Regions from separate parts of the Paenibacillus sp. P4_E11 genome, predicted to be linked through region 4. Evidence: riboswitches for the same ligand, from Rfam matches in the RefSeq annotation. Region 4 holds a riboswitch; each other region holds the start of a gene.
The links. Region 4 has a riboswitch for cyclic di-GMP ahead of AC1DWB_RS00140 (hypothetical protein). Riboswitches for the same ligand answer to the same signal wherever they lie in the genome.
Positions count from the first base shown of each region.

Region 1: linked by a shared signal. The riboswitch ahead of AC1DWB_RS18695 (O-antigen ligase family protein) and the one ahead of AC1DWB_RS00140 (hypothetical protein) in region 4 are both predicted to bind cyclic di-GMP.
Region 2: linked by a shared signal. The riboswitch ahead of AC1DWB_RS18135 (helix-turn-helix domain-containing protein) and the one ahead of AC1DWB_RS00140 (hypothetical protein) in region 4 are both predicted to bind cyclic di-GMP.
Region 3: linked by a shared signal. The riboswitch ahead of AC1DWB_RS06890 (DUF3185 family protein) and the one ahead of AC1DWB_RS00140 (hypothetical protein) in region 4 are both predicted to bind cyclic di-GMP.

Region 1 is NZ_JBFUIX010000049.1:7-4,324, reverse strand. Features, by position in the region: gene AC1DWB_RS18700 (S-layer homology domain-containing protein) at 1-1,969, opposite strand, end outside; gene AC1DWB_RS18695 (O-antigen ligase family protein) at 1,999-3,516, opposite strand; cyclic di-GMP riboswitch class I at 3,557-3,648, opposite strand; rRNA gene rrf (5S ribosomal RNA) at 3,820-3,936, opposite strand; partial or broken rRNA gene AC1DWB_RS18685 (23S ribosomal RNA) at 4,103-4,318, opposite strand, start outside.
Region 2 is NZ_JBFUIX010000047.1:3,386-7,703, reverse strand. Features, by position in the region: gene AC1DWB_RS18150 (YhjD family protein) at 1-326, shown strand, start outside; gene AC1DWB_RS18145 (hypothetical protein) at 725-892, shown strand; gene AC1DWB_RS18140 (DUF7667 family protein) at 886-1,146, shown strand; cyclic di-GMP riboswitch class I at 1,263-1,354, shown strand; gene AC1DWB_RS18135 (helix-turn-helix domain-containing protein) at 1,795-2,028, shown strand; gene citZ (citrate synthase) at 2,433-3,545, shown strand; gene icd (NADP-dependent isocitrate dehydrogenase) at 3,658-4,318, shown strand, end outside.
Region 3 is NZ_JBFUIX010000011.1:7,886-12,203, reverse strand. Features, by position in the region: gene AC1DWB_RS06905 (alpha/beta fold hydrolase) at 1-367, opposite strand, end outside; gene AC1DWB_RS06900 (hypothetical protein) at 471-797, opposite strand; gene AC1DWB_RS06895 (cupin domain-containing protein) at 932-2,254, opposite strand; cyclic di-GMP riboswitch class I at 2,495-2,586, shown strand; gene AC1DWB_RS06890 (DUF3185 family protein) at 2,655-3,665, shown strand; gene AC1DWB_RS06885 (hypothetical protein) at 3,851-4,318, shown strand, end outside.
Region 4 is NZ_JBFUIX010000001.1:41,998-46,315, forward strand. Features, by position in the region: gene AC1DWB_RS00140 (hypothetical protein) at 1-1,257, opposite strand, end outside; cyclic di-GMP riboswitch class II at 1,331-1,414, opposite strand; gene AC1DWB_RS00145 (trypsin-like peptidase domain-containing protein) at 1,517-3,988, opposite strand.

The DNA of each region.
Region 1 (4,318 bases), on a different contig from region 4:
CTGCGCCTGCAAACCAGTCATTTGCGGATACGTCCGTGAAAGATGAGGCTTTGCGATCTTCAGTCAAGCCGAAAGCCCGTACCAACAACGATGCGATCTGTACTCTTGTAATCGAATCGTCAGGCATGAAAGACGAATCTGTCATTCCTTGCACGATCATTTTAGAAGCTAACCACTCTACATCCTGTTTGGACCAATGCTTAGCTAAATCCTCGAATGATTTCTGATGAGTGACTACGGCGTACATGCTGTTTCCGTTTCGAACCATCGATGCCTGGGTTTGGCCGTTTACTGTCGAGAATATCGTTGGAACAGGGTAAAATGTCTTCGTTTCCGAATCATATCGCACACCCGCCAGCTGACTAACGTCAAATATTCCTGGCAGCGTGATCGTTCTGGTCACAAACGTGTTTCCAAAATCGTTAACCAGTACGCTCTTGCCGCCTGCTTCGACGCGGATGGAGAATTCGTATGGATCACCAACCAGCGTCATTCCGGACGAAGTCGCTTGATTCGCAATGGGAGCCGCTGGGGATCCGATTACTTGCTCCATCGTCACGATAACCTTTACCTGTTCTATCGGGACTCCAAGGGTTTGCACGATGCTTTGCAAATTCAGCACGCTCAAGGGAAGCTCATACCCGACATGACTCCCTTGTATGGACAGCACGGCATTCGGGGTTTTAGTCGCTGCACCTGATAGGATGCCCGCCGGGAATTCCACTTGAGCAGTCGCCGCTTTCGTTCCGCTAATGTCGATGGCAACGATTTGATTCGCTTCAGCCTTATTCTTCAACAGGTCCAATGCCTGCCCCAGCTTATCGCCGGTCAGCACTACTTTGGCAACCAATTGGCCATTAGACTCGGTAGCTTCGGTCACGGTAACCGCACCGCCGCCCAGTTGAACCCCTTGGTCCGTTTCTTTGATGCTCGGATCTCCGGATGGTGCAGTGCCCGGGCTCACACCGCCCCCATTTCCATTTCCATTGCTATTGCCATTTTCATTTTCAGTACCATTACCATTGCCAGAACCAGAGCAGCTGCTCATATCAGCGAACGGCGCTCCCGCGCCTTTGCTTCCAGGCGTACCGTCAGGTGTAACTACCCCGATGTTCAATTTGTCGAAATACACCCGGCTCTTGGTAACCATAAAGTTATCCGAATCGATATACCCTACGGACACTCTGGCACTGTACAAGCCTTTGGTGGTCGGAAGCTTAATTTCATCCCCATCTGCAGTCACGGACAGCTTGAGCGTATATTGATGTCCGGCCGTCAGCTTGGCGCCTGCTTGCACGATAAAGTAGTCGGATTTCTTCTCAGCCTTGTTCAAATATACGGACTGACTAACGGTATCGTCCCACAGTGTAAAATCAGAAGCGTACACCGCCTTAAGTACACTGGACGAACCGCCCCCATACGGCAAATCTACGGAAATCGTATCCGAATCGTTATCCGCCGCCACGAAGTCCACAAGCTTGTCTCCAGCCATTATATAAGCGGCTTCCGGATGCACCGTGAAAAACTGATGGCCGGTTGTTCGGTAAGGACCCAGCCGCCATGAATCGGAGGATGCGTAAAACTTGTAGTTGTTGAATCCGCCGTATTGGACAACCTCTACCGATTGCCCGCAAGCGTTCATAATGATTTTGCTCGGCGCGTTATTCACCCCGACGTTAAGCTCATATCTGGCCAACTTGAGCGGAGCGTTATTGTCGTCGTATGTAATATATTGGCTCGCCATTTCTTTCAATGGAATGCTCGTCAGCTCGTATACGGCATTTTGAACGCTGACTTGCACTTTATTAGGATCTTGCACGTAGACCGAACCGCTCAATTTCCCCGTTGAGCTGTCGTACGTGAACTGCACGGTTGATGCGGCATACGATATAATCGGCAGCAGCATCGAGGTTAACAACGAAATCGTAATCATGTAGCATAGGCGTTTCAGGCTTCGAACTTTGTTCATGTTTCCTCTCCTGTTCATGTTGAATTGCGCTAATGGGACAGCGCTTTATCTAGATCAACCCTGAGGGATTGATATAAATCTTCCTTGGGTACGCGTCGAATCGCTTCGTTCAGCTGCGCATTCGCCAGAACCAGCCAGGCTTGGTCACCCGTTTCGTTGCTTTGCCTGACATACGCTTTGGCCGATTCATAGAGGATCGTATGGGACCACGGCATCAGGGAAGCCCCTTTCTCAAAGCCCGCTTGCGCTTGCTCCCACTTCTTCTGGTTGACTAGCTGAATCGCTTGTTCTTTTACCATGTACCCGACGCCTACCCACATAACGAAAGCCATGCAGCAGATTGCCGTACTTGACACGAAGATCGTTCTCAGCGGGGGCTTATTGCCAGCGGAACGAGCCCTCGGCTCTTTGCTTCTATGAAAGGGGACCGACAGCACAACGACCAGCAAGCCAAAGAGAAGCGGGAACTCCAAATCAATATCAAACCCCGCATGCACCAGCATACAACCCGCCAACAGCATGGCCGCTTTCGTCCAAAACGCGTTGCCGGCCAATACGTCAAAACGCCTTATATGTCGAAATCCTGCTATATAAAAAGCTACAAGTGCAACCAGAAAAACAACCAACCCGATAACCCCTATGTCCAGAGCAAGCTGAATGTAATGATTGTGCACGTAACGGACATAATACATTTGAGATCTGTAGGCGGCTTGGATGATGCTCCATCCACCCCCTCCGGTCCCGCCCAACCAATAGTCCCGAATGACAGACAAGCTGTCTTGCCAATAGACCAGTCGAATTCGAAATTCCGACGTCTCCGGCTGGATGCTCTTCACCCGCTGCCACAAAAACAAGGCATCCGTTCTTACCAGAGCAGCCAATAGGTAGCCTGCGGCATGAGCGGCCCCGGCTAACACCACCGCCGTACGGCATCTAGCTTCCCGGAATACGACTAGCGTGAGCAACAGAGCCCCGGCCCACAACACCCAGACGGAACGGGACATCGTAAGCAGCAAGCCTGCCGCATTCAGAGCCATTAGCACGAAGTAGAACTTATGACGTTGTTTGAGATAGAGGAGAATGGCAAGCAAAATAGCCGCAAGCAAGTAGATCGCCATAGCGTTGGCATATTCGAATGTCGACTCCAGACGTCCATTCCGATCCATATGAAACGCAATTCCGATGATCGATACGATGCTCCCGCTCCATACCCAGGCTTTGTATAGGCTTGTCCGCTGTTCGGGCGTAATCGTTGCAGCTAGCAGGGCGATCGGAACCAGACTTGTCACCTTGATCGCTTCAAGCAGTGCTTTCTCGTGGTCGACCGCATAGGCTATGGAGCCCCAGTAAAGCGCAACCAACAGCAATATAGGTCCGTGGTAGTAGGGGTGAAACGAAACGGATTTCAGTACATAACCGGCAATAAGGGCTACACCGATTGAAATAACCGTCATCATCAAATAACCCGTCTCGTAAAAATATCCTTGAAACCCAGCTCCCATCCACAAAAACAGGCAAACCATCCAAATATTCACACCGAATTTCATATGAAATCCCCTAAAATGACAAAAAGAAACCAAGCTCATTTAGAGCAACCCGGCTATCTTGCCGCCTGTTGAGGCGGGGTAGACCCGTGGCTTTGCGTCTCCGACTTTCGTACGGATTTGCCTTTTTTCTTATTCGCCTGGCTTCTTTGCATGTCGATTGATGTCGAATTAAGCACTGTATTATAATATACAGGTTTCGCTCCATATTTACAATAATATCTGGAATTTTTTTTCATACTCCCAGCACCTGCAAAACAAGAGAACCCCTACATATTGTAGGGGTTCTCTTGTTTATCTGCTCCTGCTTGGCAACGTCCTACTCTCCCAGGACCCTGCGGTCCAAGTACCATCGGCGCTGGAGGGCTTAACGGTCGTGTTCGGGATGGGAACGCGTGGTTCCCCTCCGCCATCGTCACCAAACGAAGTGCGTAATAAGGGTATAGATCAGGTTTCTACACAGCCATGTGTAGATCACACTCTTCAGGACGGACTAGCCATCCTGTTAAATGCTTATTCCCTGAAAACTAGATGCGAAAGCGGTAACGAGCCGCAACTTGTATAACTGGTCACTCCGGGTAAGAGTGAATAGGATAAGCCCTCGACCGATTAGTATTCGTCAGCTCCACACATTACTGCGCGTCCACCCCGAACCTATCAACCTCGTCGTCTACAAGGGGTCTTACTAATTGGGAAATCTCATCTTGAGGGGGGCTTCACGCTTAGATGCTTTCAGCGCTTATCCCGTCCGTACTTAGCTACCCAGCGGTGCCTCTGGCGAGACAACTGGTACACCAGCGGTACG
Region 2 (4,318 bases), on a different contig from region 4:
CCATGCTGCAAAAAAGCCTTGATGACCTCAAGCGGTCCAGAATCATGCTCCATCAGATCATGGAGCAATTTATTATTAAGGTGATGGACGAGGTTAGTGCTCAACTGTTCCGTGTTAGACGAGAGCTAAAACAGCATGATATAAAGGTGTTGTCAGACGAGACACACGACGATGTATTTTATACACAATACGTCTGCCGGGGGTACCAAAATAGGTTTGGCATGACACGTGAGGTCATGCGTTCGGAGATCGGAGTGCATCTAGCGCGAGCTTACAAATCCATTCTAACTCCGGTTCAAAATACAAAAGTAAGCGGCCCCGAGTAATCGGGGTCTTGTCGCAACTGGAGATTCGGCAAAAGCTCCTACCTTTCATCAAAGGATTCGACAGGTGGTTACGTCGAACTGTTCTGGTGAGGTGATTATAATGGTTTGTAATATTAAGACAATATTGGCCGTACTCGATCGTTCACAAATGGATCTGGCCGAAGCTCTGGGCATTAACCGGAATACTGTCACAAACCTCAGCCGTAATAAGTCGGTGCCACTCCTAAACCTGGCTTACGACATCAGAGATACCCTCAATTCCTGGGCTGAGACACAGGGAGTAGAGTCGAGATGGACCGTCGAACAAATTTGGGAAAGAAAATCCTAATCGGACAAGCAATATCACAATAGATTGTGCATACACTTTATCATCAACCGAAAAGGAGCTGATGGTCAGTATGCAGAAGCAAACCGTTTACCGCATTCGTTACACACAGGACAACCGCATTAAAGCTGTTCACGCCACGGAGGAGCCTGTCCAAGACCCGAAGAAGGAAACCCTTGCCGCTTGGTACGTCGTGGTGCTCGGGGCGCTGGCGTGCTTAGGGTGGTGGTCGCTGTGGTAAGTGATAGTCCGATTATTCAGCGGATTGTGCAGCTGCGGGTGGCTCAAAAGACAGGCGGACTAGATCCGGTCCAGAGCAAGGAGTTGGAGCTCTGCTTGGACTGGTTGGTCAACCACTGTTGGACGCAAGCCCTTCTCTGTAATTACTCGCTTATGGCCTCAATGACTAACGACGTGGACTGGCAGCACGAGATATGCAGGGACATTGATGACTTTGGGACGAGAAAAAAGCCGGGCCACCTGGGCACCGACTAAAACAGAGCCTTTTATCTTATGCGAATTGTCAGAAAATAATGCCAATTTAGCTATTGCCTTAGTGGAATGGTTGTCCTATCATTATCTTACATCATATGTAACATCTCACGATAGCGAGACGATAATGGCAAACCCGACGAAAGTCGGCTACGCAAAGCTATAGGGGCTAAACGGGTGTCAATGGACCGCAGGTCAGCCAGCTGCTGAGAGGTGAAAGGCATAATGTGCTAAGGAACGCTAAAACCTAATTTAGGAAATTAGGTTTTGTTTTAGCTCGACGACTTTACCCCTGGGATAACTTCATAGGCGTGGGAGGAGCGTTATTATTCGCTCTCTGCCGTGCCCTTCAGTTCAGTTCATCGACCCAGTCCACTAGTTCATCCATGGAGCATCCGAAGAAGAGTGCAGTTTTTCTCAAATTGTATACGGATAGTTCTTTCTTGTTGCTACACACAAGTGAGATAAAGGTTTCGGAAACTTTCAAATATAGTGCAAGGTCGACTTRCTTTTTACCTGTTAGATAAAACCATTCAGGCAATCGGCTCCTCCCAATGGGGGGAGTCATGTATCACCTCTCACATCCTAACTATATGGAAAGATTATACACATATCGAGCATGAGAAGTAAACTCGGGGAGATGGATGCAAAATGAAAGTAGGAATGAGGAATGTCCAAAGCGAGGTACAAATATCACTGCGAGCAGCAAGAGTTTCTTCGAGCCGATCAATAGAAGAAGCAGCAGAGGGCATAAAAATGTCTCCAGAAATGCTTCATGAGTATGAAAATGACTCAACGAATATACCAGTAAGTGTAGCAGTTGAAATGTTAAGTTTTTATGGATACCATATTGATCAAGTCTATTTTGGCAGGGAAAAGGAGTAAATGCGTAGAAGGAATAAAAATAATTTATCACATTGGCAGTATCCAACATAGTAAAATGCCGCGACCATCATCCAAAGTCGCGGCATTACCTTTTCCCACATTTTACCCACAAATGTAGTGATTCAGTATGATTTTTTGTGATTCATGGTGAGAATACTGGAATGGACAGATTCCCACAATAGCAATCAATTTGATTTAAAGTGATTCAATGTGACGAAACCGTGAGATAGTAGATGTTTATGGTGCTGATAATGAAGTTTTATGCCTCATTTTCTTCACTTCTTGCCCCAAATCATTTATCATAGTAACTGATAAGTATTTCTTAGCACCTGTCGCTGTTCTTATCGGTTCTATTTATAGCTTTACATCTGGCCCCTATATTATCACAAAGGAGCGATAAACGTATGACTGCTACTAAAGGTCTTGAAGGCATCGTAGCTACTACCTCTTCGATCAGTTCGATCATTGATGGCGTACTGACGTACCGCGGCATTGACATCGATGATCTGGCAGAGAATGCTTCGTTCGAAGAAGTAGCCTATCTGCTATGGTACGGCAAGCTTCCTACCAAGTCAGAATTGGATCAGTTGCGCAGCGAATTGAGCAGTAACGCTGCAATTGCGGATTCCGTCATTCAACAAATCAAGCTGTATCCGAAGGATACCAATTCTATGGCTGCACTTCGTACAGCTATCTCTTCTCTGGCTCTGTATGACGATGAAGCGAACGATATGAGCTCGGAAGCGAACTTGCGTAAGGCGATCCGCTTACAAGCGCAGCTTCCTACTGTCATTGCCGCATTCGCGCGCATCCGGGACGGTAAAGAGCCGATTGCACCTAAGTCGGGTGTCTCCATCTCTTATAATTTCCTATACATGCTGAGCGGCAAGGAACCGGAAGCCATCGCTGTCGAGGCGTTGGACAAGGCTCTAGTGCTGCATGCTGACCATGAGCTGAACGCGTCGACATTCGCTGCTCGCGTAACTGTCGCTACATTGTCTGACATCTACTCCGGTGTAACTTCCGCAATTGGCGCTTTGAAGGGTCCCTTACACGGCGGTGCGAACGAAGCCGTTATGGCCATGCTTGAACAAGTGGGCGGCGTGGAGAAGGTGGAATCCTTCATCAACGAGAAGCTTGCTAACAAAGAGAAGATTATGGGCTTCGGACACCGGGTTTACAAAAACGGCGATCCACGTGCCAAGCATCTGCAGAAGATGTCCTACGAGCTCGGTAAGATTACGAACAACATGACCTGGTACGACATGTCGATCAAGATTGAAGAGCTGGTAACGGGTCAGAAGGGGCTGAAGCCGAACGTAGACTTCTACTCCGCTTCCGTTTACACGTCGCTAGAAATTCCTCGTGACCTGTTCACGCCTATCTTCGCGATCAGCCGTGTATCCGGTTGGACCGCTCACATTCTGGAGCAGTACGAGAACAACCGTCTGATCCGCCCGCGTGCTGAGTATACCGGACCCGTTAACCAGAAATACATTCCGATCGAGAACCGCTAATCGGTTAACCCCACAAAGTGATGTGTTGCTTCGATGATTATGCCTGTTACTTTGCGGGGGGCCCCGAATTTTTTTAACTGATCATACCACATATTATTGGAGGGTTCATTCAATGGCACAATTCGAACAATTCTCGCTTCCGACTGAAGGCGAACGCATTACGATTGAGAACGGCAAGCTGCAGGTTCCTAACAACCCGATCATTCCTTTTATCGAAGGCGACGGAACAGGCCCGGACATCTGGGCAGCTTCCAAGCGCGTTCTGGATGCAGCTGTAGAGAAAGCCTACAAAGGCGAGAAGAAAATCGCTTGGTACGAAGTATTCGCCGGCGAGAAAGCATTCAACCAATACAACAGCTGGTTGCCAGCTGATACACTGACTGCGATCCGCGAATATATCGTGGCAATCAAAGGTCCATTGACTACACCTATCGGCGGTGGTATCCGCTCCCTGAACGTAGCGCTTCGTCAAGAGCTGGACTTGTACACTTGCTTGCGTCCTGTTCGTTACTTCAAGGGCGTTCCTTCCCCTGTTAAGCGTCCTGAGTTGGTTGACATGGTTATTTTCCGTGAAAACACAGAGGACATCTATGCGGGTATCGAGTGGGCAGAAGGTTCTGCTGAAGTGAAGAAAGTGCTGGAATTCTTGAAGAACGAAATGGGCGTTAACAAAATCCGTTTCCCTGAAACTTCCGGTCTAGGTGTGAAGCCTGTATCCAAGGAAGGTTCCGAGCGTTTAGTTCGCGCTGCAATCGAGTACACTATTAAGCATG
Region 3 (4,318 bases), on a different contig from region 4:
TCAGCGGCAGTTGGTAATCGCTGAATTCACCTTGCCGCGATGGCCCGCTCCAGGCATGCTGCGGGCGGGTCCCGTCTTCGCCTTTGTCGGCGGGCGTATGCCCCTCCAGATCCATGGCGATGGCGGCGTAGCCCCGCTCGTTCCAGATCCGCACCCATTCGGCGAAAGCCGTACCGCCGCCGCCGTGGACTAGAACGACCGCTGGCACCCGCTCCCCTACTGCTTCCTTCGGAAAACCATAGTACGCAAACACACGCGTTGCTTTCCCTTGATACGGCATCGCCTCGTAATAGACAGCCTGCAAGCCGTCGGTTTCAAACCCCTGCGCATAATAATGGTTGGGGGGGATTCCCGAGCCGCTCGACATCCCAAAGCAATTCGACTTGCCCTCCCATTCGTTCGTCTTTCATCTATATTCGCTCCCATCTTATTAGAACTTCGTTCCCCCACTTCAGATATATGTCACGCACTTATATAGGAAGCTTCTTCTGTCCGAATCGCCACCCTGTTCGTCCAGCCGCTATCCCGTATCCCCGATCGCTGATCACCAGCGGAACGGGCGCATGCGTTTCCCCGGTATCCTGCTTCGGATCGCTAGAGAGCAGGCTTCCTCCGCCTGTCAAAGGCTCCTCAGTCATCTCCACCGACTCGAACGGAAAAGGAGCATTCGGCAGCCGAGACATTGCTACCTTCCTCAGCTGCCGATCCATATACGACGGTGGAGACAGCCCCTCTGGGCTGCCTACTGTCATCGTCCATACGCCTGGTGGTACAGATTGCCATGCTAATGGGTCCATTCGATACTCGCCTGCCTTTCGATCTTATAGGGATTCCCGGCTTGCAATGAAATGACGCAATGAGCATGATCGGGAGCACCGACACCGCAATGACTGCCAATTGCACGCCGGTTGGCAACACGTTGACCAGATGATTAATCAGTCCTGTTGTTTGTCCAAGAAGGAGCGCATGATCGCCCCACTTCAAAGATAATGAGCTTCAGCGGCTGGCTTCCGTCATTTTCCAATCCGTGCTTCCACCAAGGTTTATTCAGCACCACATCACCAGCCTTGACCGGTCTTGCTTCCCCGTTGACTGTCATAACACCGGTCCCCTCCAGGATGATATACATTTCCTCATCGTCTCGGTGACCATGATAGCCAATCGAATTACCCGGCGGGATAACGCTGTATCCCAGAAACTTGACCGGTGTATCGAAATCGTTATCGCCGTACAATCGGATTCCCTGGATCGTCCCTTTTCCACGATGACTCACCGTTTCCTTCAGATCCGCTTCAAGGAAGTTGCGAATAACCATAGGCCCGTATCCCCAACTGCTGGAAGTGTCCACCATCCGGTTCGTTCCCAACGATACCTTGGCATAATGCGCCAACGCCTGGTTCTTCAAGTAACTCTTCCCACTCGTTTCGGCTTCCCTATTCTCCCGAAGGGATGCCAGGAATTCGCTGAACGGGCCTGAAGCATCCACATCGCTGAAATCATCGAAACGTACAGTTCCTTCTGCTGTGGTGAGCTCTATATGTTTATCCTCCAGGACCAAGCTGCCTGCTGTCCCTTCGATTCGCCAATCGCCGGACCACTCTGTCTGCTTACCTCTCGTTATCGTGGAGCCGCGAAACGTTGCTTGAATACCTGCCTGCATGTCCATTACAAGATGCAACTCATGACGCTGTACGGCCATGATGCTCCCGACCTCGCGACCCGTCAAATAGCGAAGCAAGTCGAAATGATGCACGTACAATTCCTCCAGCACCTCGGTCGGCTCCACCGTGACCTTCTCCCTAAGGCGATAAAAATCGCAATGAATCGTCCGGACATCACCAATGGACCGGTCATGCAGCAACTGCTTCAACTTGCGAACAATTGGGAAAGCGCGATAATTCTCAGCGATCATGAACGGAATGCCTTCTCGCTCCGCCCTTTCCACGACCGCGATAGCATCCTTATAATTATCGGCAATCGGCTTCTCGCAGAACACCGGAAGCTTGTGGTCGAAGGCCAAATGGTTAATCGCGGTATGCGCCTGCCTTGGCGTCACATTCACCAGCATATCCGGCTTTTCTCGTTCGATCGCTTCCCCCACTGATGTATAGAAGGGCACACGGTCCACGTTCACTTCCTCATTCTTGCCAGGGTCGACATCCACCACGATCAATTGGATGTCGCTGTGCAGGTTCCGTAGTCTCCGGTACCACCCTGATCCGAATCCGCCCAAGCCAACCAACACCGCTTTCATGCGATCCCTCCCGCTATTCCGTCACCAAGTCAGATGTAATTGTTTTCTAATCTTAATCGTACACCTTCCAGACCCGCTGCTCTATGTCCTAACTTTCGCTCGGTTGTGTTTTGTTACGTTTTTAAGTCTACTCATTTATTCGACATTAATTGCAGGATTTTCCTATCGTATGTCGAATTTAATGAGCAGCAAGATGCATATTATGGTTATTAAGAACCAGTGAGCCGATAACGAAGTCGAATGAACCAAAGGCAAATCCGTACGAAAGGCGGAGACGCAAAGCCACGGGTCTAATGCTTCCCTTCAGAAGCGATGACAGCCGGGTTGCTTTATACAACTTCGTTTTTTTGCTGTGCATCAATTGCGTAGGTTGTGACATCAAGAAGGAGGATAAGAGAGAATGATTAGCTTTTCATGGTGGCTGCTATTGATAATTGGATGTGCGTCGGTATTCGTAAAACAACTGCTGGAACAGAACAACATCATCCGATCGTCGGCTTCTATTAAAAATGCGATGTGGATATTGTTACTGATTGGCTTCATCTACGATGTGATGGGTCTCTCCACCCGAATGATAGGGGATGTTGCGTACTATACTCAGCTATATGTATCTGATTCTAGTCCAGTAGTGATATTCTTAGCGCTATATTACGCTGTATCGCTGGTTCTTATGTACTTATGGCTGAAGCTTGAAAACTCTGTGAAATTTTCACCATACATACTTGTCGGTCTATATGTCATCCTGGCCAAAACATCATTCAGTGTATTCCGCTTAGCCATTCTGATCGTATTAGTTGTGCTTGCGGTTGTCGCACTTGTTCTATGGATTCGCGAGAGAAACAAATCGGGTATTCAGTCGGGGACAAGATCTACTGTGTCTGCAGCAACACCGTGGTCAGGAGCCGGAGCAGCGAAACCATCGACAGCCGGATCATTCCAAACGAACGACTCCATTCGTTACATTATCGGCGGCATCCTCCTTGTTGGCGGTATCCTGCTTGTGGTTTATGGGATCGTGCAGATGAACACGGACGAACAGCAGATCAAAAACATGATTTCACAGTTTACAAAGAAGGATGCGGGGAATCCGGGCGTTACTTATATCGTATTCGGTTCGATCGCAGCGATTGCTGGTATTGTGATGCTGGGGATCAAGCGGAAGCCGATAGGTGCCATGCCGTTACATACTCATCTCCCGCAACAGGCGCAGGTAGCGCAGTCTGAACAAGCTGCCGTACGTGAGACTTTCCGAATCGAAGCAGAGGAGCAACAAGGTGCAAGCGGGGCAATCGTGCCAACCGTGCATCCGAATCGAACGCACAAGTTTTGTACGAAATGCGGGACGAAGAATGAAATCCGTAACCTTTATTGCAAGCAATGTGGTGAACGATTTATAGATGCAGAGGAGTAGACACGATGATTTGTACAGCATGTAAGCGCGAGAATGATGAGGGGTCCAAGTTTTGCAACGATTGTGGACATTCATTTGAGCAACCGACCACAGCACTTCCCGGCAATCGCAGGAAGCTAGTTGTCGGATTATTAGCGGCAGTCCTTGTGGTTGGAGGCGCTATGATATGGAATAGCCGCGCGAAAGTGGACAATGATGAACGTTCGCCCCAATCGACCACAACAAGTGCTTCGCAGCCAGCGAATTCCAAAGTGTTCAGTAAAGGCGCAACTCCAGTTGAACGATTACAGAACATTCGCACGTTCGCTCTTGGCTTTGTGCAAAATGTGAATAATAAGCAATATGAGGCGTTACCGGATTATTTCGCAAAAGCTTTCTATGAAGGAAAAGTAAGTAAAGACCTCAGTCGGATCGTCGGACCAGGGAATAAACCATTCTGGAGCATTCAAGAAAATACATGGATTGTTTTCCCGGATCACCCTACTCGCGCTGACGTGGTAAGCAGATTGAAAGACAATACGGTAAATGCAAAATATCCACTCTCGATTTGGAATGTCGACGTTCGAGCAGACGGGAAAGAAGCCATTGTGTATGCCGCCTATTATAATAGTAATGAAATAGGGCACAATTATCTCTACCTTCATATTGTCCAG
Region 4 (4,318 bases):
GAAATTAATCGACTCTGCTACAAACTGCGTTAACGTAGCTTGAACAGTACTGAGTGTATTGCCCGCTTGCTGTTGGAGCGTCTGACGCAACCCCGCAGGCGCGCCTGCTAACGCATCTCCTGCATTCAGCTTCTTCACATCGATCCACCCGCTGATCTGTTGGGCGAATGATTGCTTCTCTTGATCCGAGATCGTATCGGAGTCGTTGAATACGGATGCCGTGATGCTGTCCAGCAAATTCGATGAAGACGCACTCAATGCGCTATCCCACTTACCATAGGCTTGACGAGTTTGATCTACTAGTCCTTTGTAAGTTTGGACGGCTGACGCTACCGCAGTTCGGTAAGTTTCCTGGATCGTGTTCAACTTGTCGCTTGACGATTCCAGTAAAGTATTACGAATTCCGGTGGGTACGCTCTGCAAGCGGGTTGTTAATCCATTCTGCTTGCCTGAGGCCCAATCCGTGATCCATTTATCGAAATTGTCGAGATCTTCCTGGGTAATAACTCCGTCTGCATCCGCAGTCAATTGGTCCGTGACGCGTTTCACCAGGTCATCCGCATTGCCCAAGTTGTCGTTCCATTCCTTGTACACCGCGCGTCCTACGCCTGAAGCAGCAGTATGCGCCGCTACCTCTGCACGAATATTCACCCACATATTGTCGGACAATTTATCCAACAGCTTATCTGCCTTGCCAAGCAACTTCAGAGAGATGTCCCGATCGGAGCTGCGAAGCTTGTCGGACAGCCCGTCATAGAGCGACTCCGTCCAGCTGTTCATATTGTCCCTCAGCGCGGCCAGCCCCGCTTCACTGATCTCCGTAGGCGAAGCATCCAAAGTTTGCTTAATTTGCTTCACATACTGGCTCTCCAACGCGGATAAAGAGGCCTTCCAATCTTTGAAAATCGACTTCGCTTGGGAGTTCCCCGACGAATCCGGTTTATCTGGTTTGTCGGGTTTGTCGGGTTTGTCTGGCTTGCCGGGCTTATCCGGGCGATCCGTGTGATCCGGCTTATTCGCCTTGTGCTTATTGGTTGCAGCAGCTGACGAATTATCTGTCCCTGCAGGTTGTTGCTTGCCCTTCTCATATATAGCGACCAAGTTAGGGTCTCGACTGACACTGTTATGATTCGTTACAGCAGGCGTATGATCCTCGTTAAGCTTCTTCGCCGCTCTCACCTTGTGGGACTCCTGGGATATAGCATGCTGGTTATGTGTGGACCACGTCGAAGTTGATGACTTATTAGAAGAAATCATGGGGTTTCCTCCTTAACAATTTCGGCCTATAAGGCAATTAGTGAACAAAAAAGACCGCCTTTTTCATCTAGAAAAAAAGCACGGCCGGTTGCATCACTGACTCCTCGTATCCCAGATGCCCAAATGAAAGACACGAATCATTACCTCCGAATATTTTATTATCTACATCTTACCATGCTGCCGCAAGATCTTCCAGCCATTTTTTGGTTAGTAAGACCCAAACAAATAATAATTTTTCATAAACACTAGTTCTAATGGACTACTGTTTGATTTGAAAAGACTTAACCGCCGCATCCGCCCGGGAGACATTCTCCTGCGTCCGCACTGCATCATTCATCTTCAATGTAATCGTATAAGTCACATTATTGCTGCGGAACACATACTCGGTCTGCTCATAAGGCGCTTTCTTCAAATTGTAGCGGATCGCAATCTTCTTGCCGCCTTCGGCGAACGTAGAGTCGTCAGAAATCTCATATTTGTACTCATTGTCGTTGTCGTTGCTTTTCTTATGGCCCTGCTCCAGCTTCTTCATAACATCTTCCAGGTTGGATTTATCATCTGCTTCTACCGAAAGGCTTCCCCCAGTGAAATTGAAGTTCATCCTAGGGCTCTCCTTCATGAAGGAGCTAAGATTCGACCAACCTTCCGGTATCCGGATCGAATATTTGAATTTCTCGTTCGTGTACGCCAGCGTTTTATTCGGATCGATCAAATCATCCTCGTCCTGAATAAAGCCCAGGCTTGTATTCATCTTATCTTTGCTGACCTTCATGGACTTGACGATCCCGTCGATCAGCTTAGCCGCTTCTTCCTCTTTATCACCCTTATCGAACTGGATGCTGACCGCGTACTTATATTTGTCCTTGATGAAGTAGAGCATGACGCTTGAATTCCAAGAGTCGCCGCCCATCCGCCATGAATAACGAATCTCCTTCACCGGCACTCCGTCCGCACTCAATTCTTTCCGATCGCTGATCTCCATGTAGTCTGCTGCGTATTTGTTCGTGAACTGCCGTTCCTCACGCGCTGTCCAGTCAGCCAACGTCTCGCCGGATGAAGCGGATGTGACCTGCACGCTGACATCCTGAGCGGCATCCGGGTTGCTATAGTACAGTTCTCCGCTATACTCATCGGACTCCCAACCGGAAGGCAAGTCGAAAGATAAGCCGTATTCGTTCGTGAATGTGGTATCGCCTTCCTTGAACACGGAAATGTCCTTAAGCGCATCGTCCTTGGCATCGAAGCTCAAGGAAAAGCTCTCCAGCAAGTCCATATATGCATTATGCTTGACTTTGTTTTTGTAATTCTCGGCGGATTCCACGATCAAGCCGATGTAATAGATTTTATCACCCTTCAAGTAGGCTCGAGCCTGATAGTAAGTATCCTCGGACGATTTCCCTACTACTTTCGCATAAGGCACGGGCTCCGTATCCACGTAACGCTTCTCAAGAAGCATATCGTCGGAGTTGCGGGTCAGCTTGCGCAGCAAGCCCATCACGGACAACTCCTCATTCTGCTTTTCTTCCACGGAGATGGTGATGGCGAACTCACCCTTGGAATCGGCGAAGGTCACCCGATTGCCGTCATCGCTCTGATTAGCCTTGATCAAGCCACCCGGATATTTCATGGACCAGCCAAGGTGGCTGTCCCCGATTCGGGTTTTGCCTTGATCATCATCGATGTAAGCTCCCTCGGAATCTTGTTGCCATTGCTTACTAGAGGAAGGATCTTCCTCAAGCACGACACTGCGGGTAACGGTCTTCCCATCGGATTTCAAGGTGATTTTCAACGTATCCTTAGGCAAATACTTCTTCATGATCTCATTGTATTCCACGATCGTCTCTACACTCGTCTGATCGAACGACACAATCGTGTCCCCCTGCTTGATCCCGGACTTAGCGGCTGGAGAATCTGGATCGACATAGGCGACTTTCAACGATTCCTTGGCAGGTAACCCGACCACGGCTTCCCAGCTTTCTTCCAGCTCCAGGCCCATGTAAGGGCGCATGACCTTGCCGTACTTCTCGAAATGCTCCAGTACATACTGTACGGTGTTGACCGGAATAGCAAAACCTAAGCTTTCTACCATGTAGTCGATGTATTTCTGCGAGTTGATACCTACCACTTTCCCCTGCATATTGACGAGTGCTCCGCCGCTATTCCCGGGGTTAATGGCCGCATCGGTCTGCAGCAGCTGGTAGGGGGATTCTAACGATCGATCCAAGCCGCTGATGATACCTACCGTGACCGAATTGCGCAGAGCGAAGGAGATCGGCGTACCTATAGCCATGACCGTCTCCCCAACCTTGATATCGTTAGGAGCGGCGAATGTCGCCGCTGGTAGTGAGTATGCATCGATATGGATTAGCGCAAGATCGCTCTCTTCATCGTAATGCGTCGTTTTGCCCGGATACGTTTTGCCATCGGACGTAACGACTACAATATTTTTCATCTGCTTCACAACATGCGCGTTCGTAAGAATGACGCCGTTCGACTTCACTATCACACCGGTACCGTGAGCGAGATTAAACCGGTCGTTGTCAGATTGCTTCCCATCCGTAGGTTTGCCGATAATAGCAACGACGCTCGGCGACACTTTCTCGATAATCTTGGGAATTTCGGAATCTGCACCTGCTGCAGCGTAGGCTGACAACCCACTTGAATACAGCCCTGCCACCAGGCAGACGACTAACATCCAGCTTAATTTCCATCTTCTGCTTGTCCGCTTCATGAAGTTAACTTCCTCTCATATGTAGAAAAATAACACGTATTCTCTATACGAATCTATCATAAGGAAGATGTTGGTACAATGTGAATTTTGACACATTGATACATTTTGTTTCGCGGACAGTAAGACCGATTAGCGAGCACACCGGACGGTCCTTGGTCATTGCGTTCAGTTAGCACGTGGAGAGGGCAGGCAGAGGGGTTACGACCGCTGTTGAAATCTTGTGCTTTGGATTGGACCTCTACCTACCCTCTTTTGAGCTACTTTCGATCAAGACGTTACGTTCTCCGCACGCTCCGAATCCGGTTTTGCAGATCGTACATCTTCTATCCG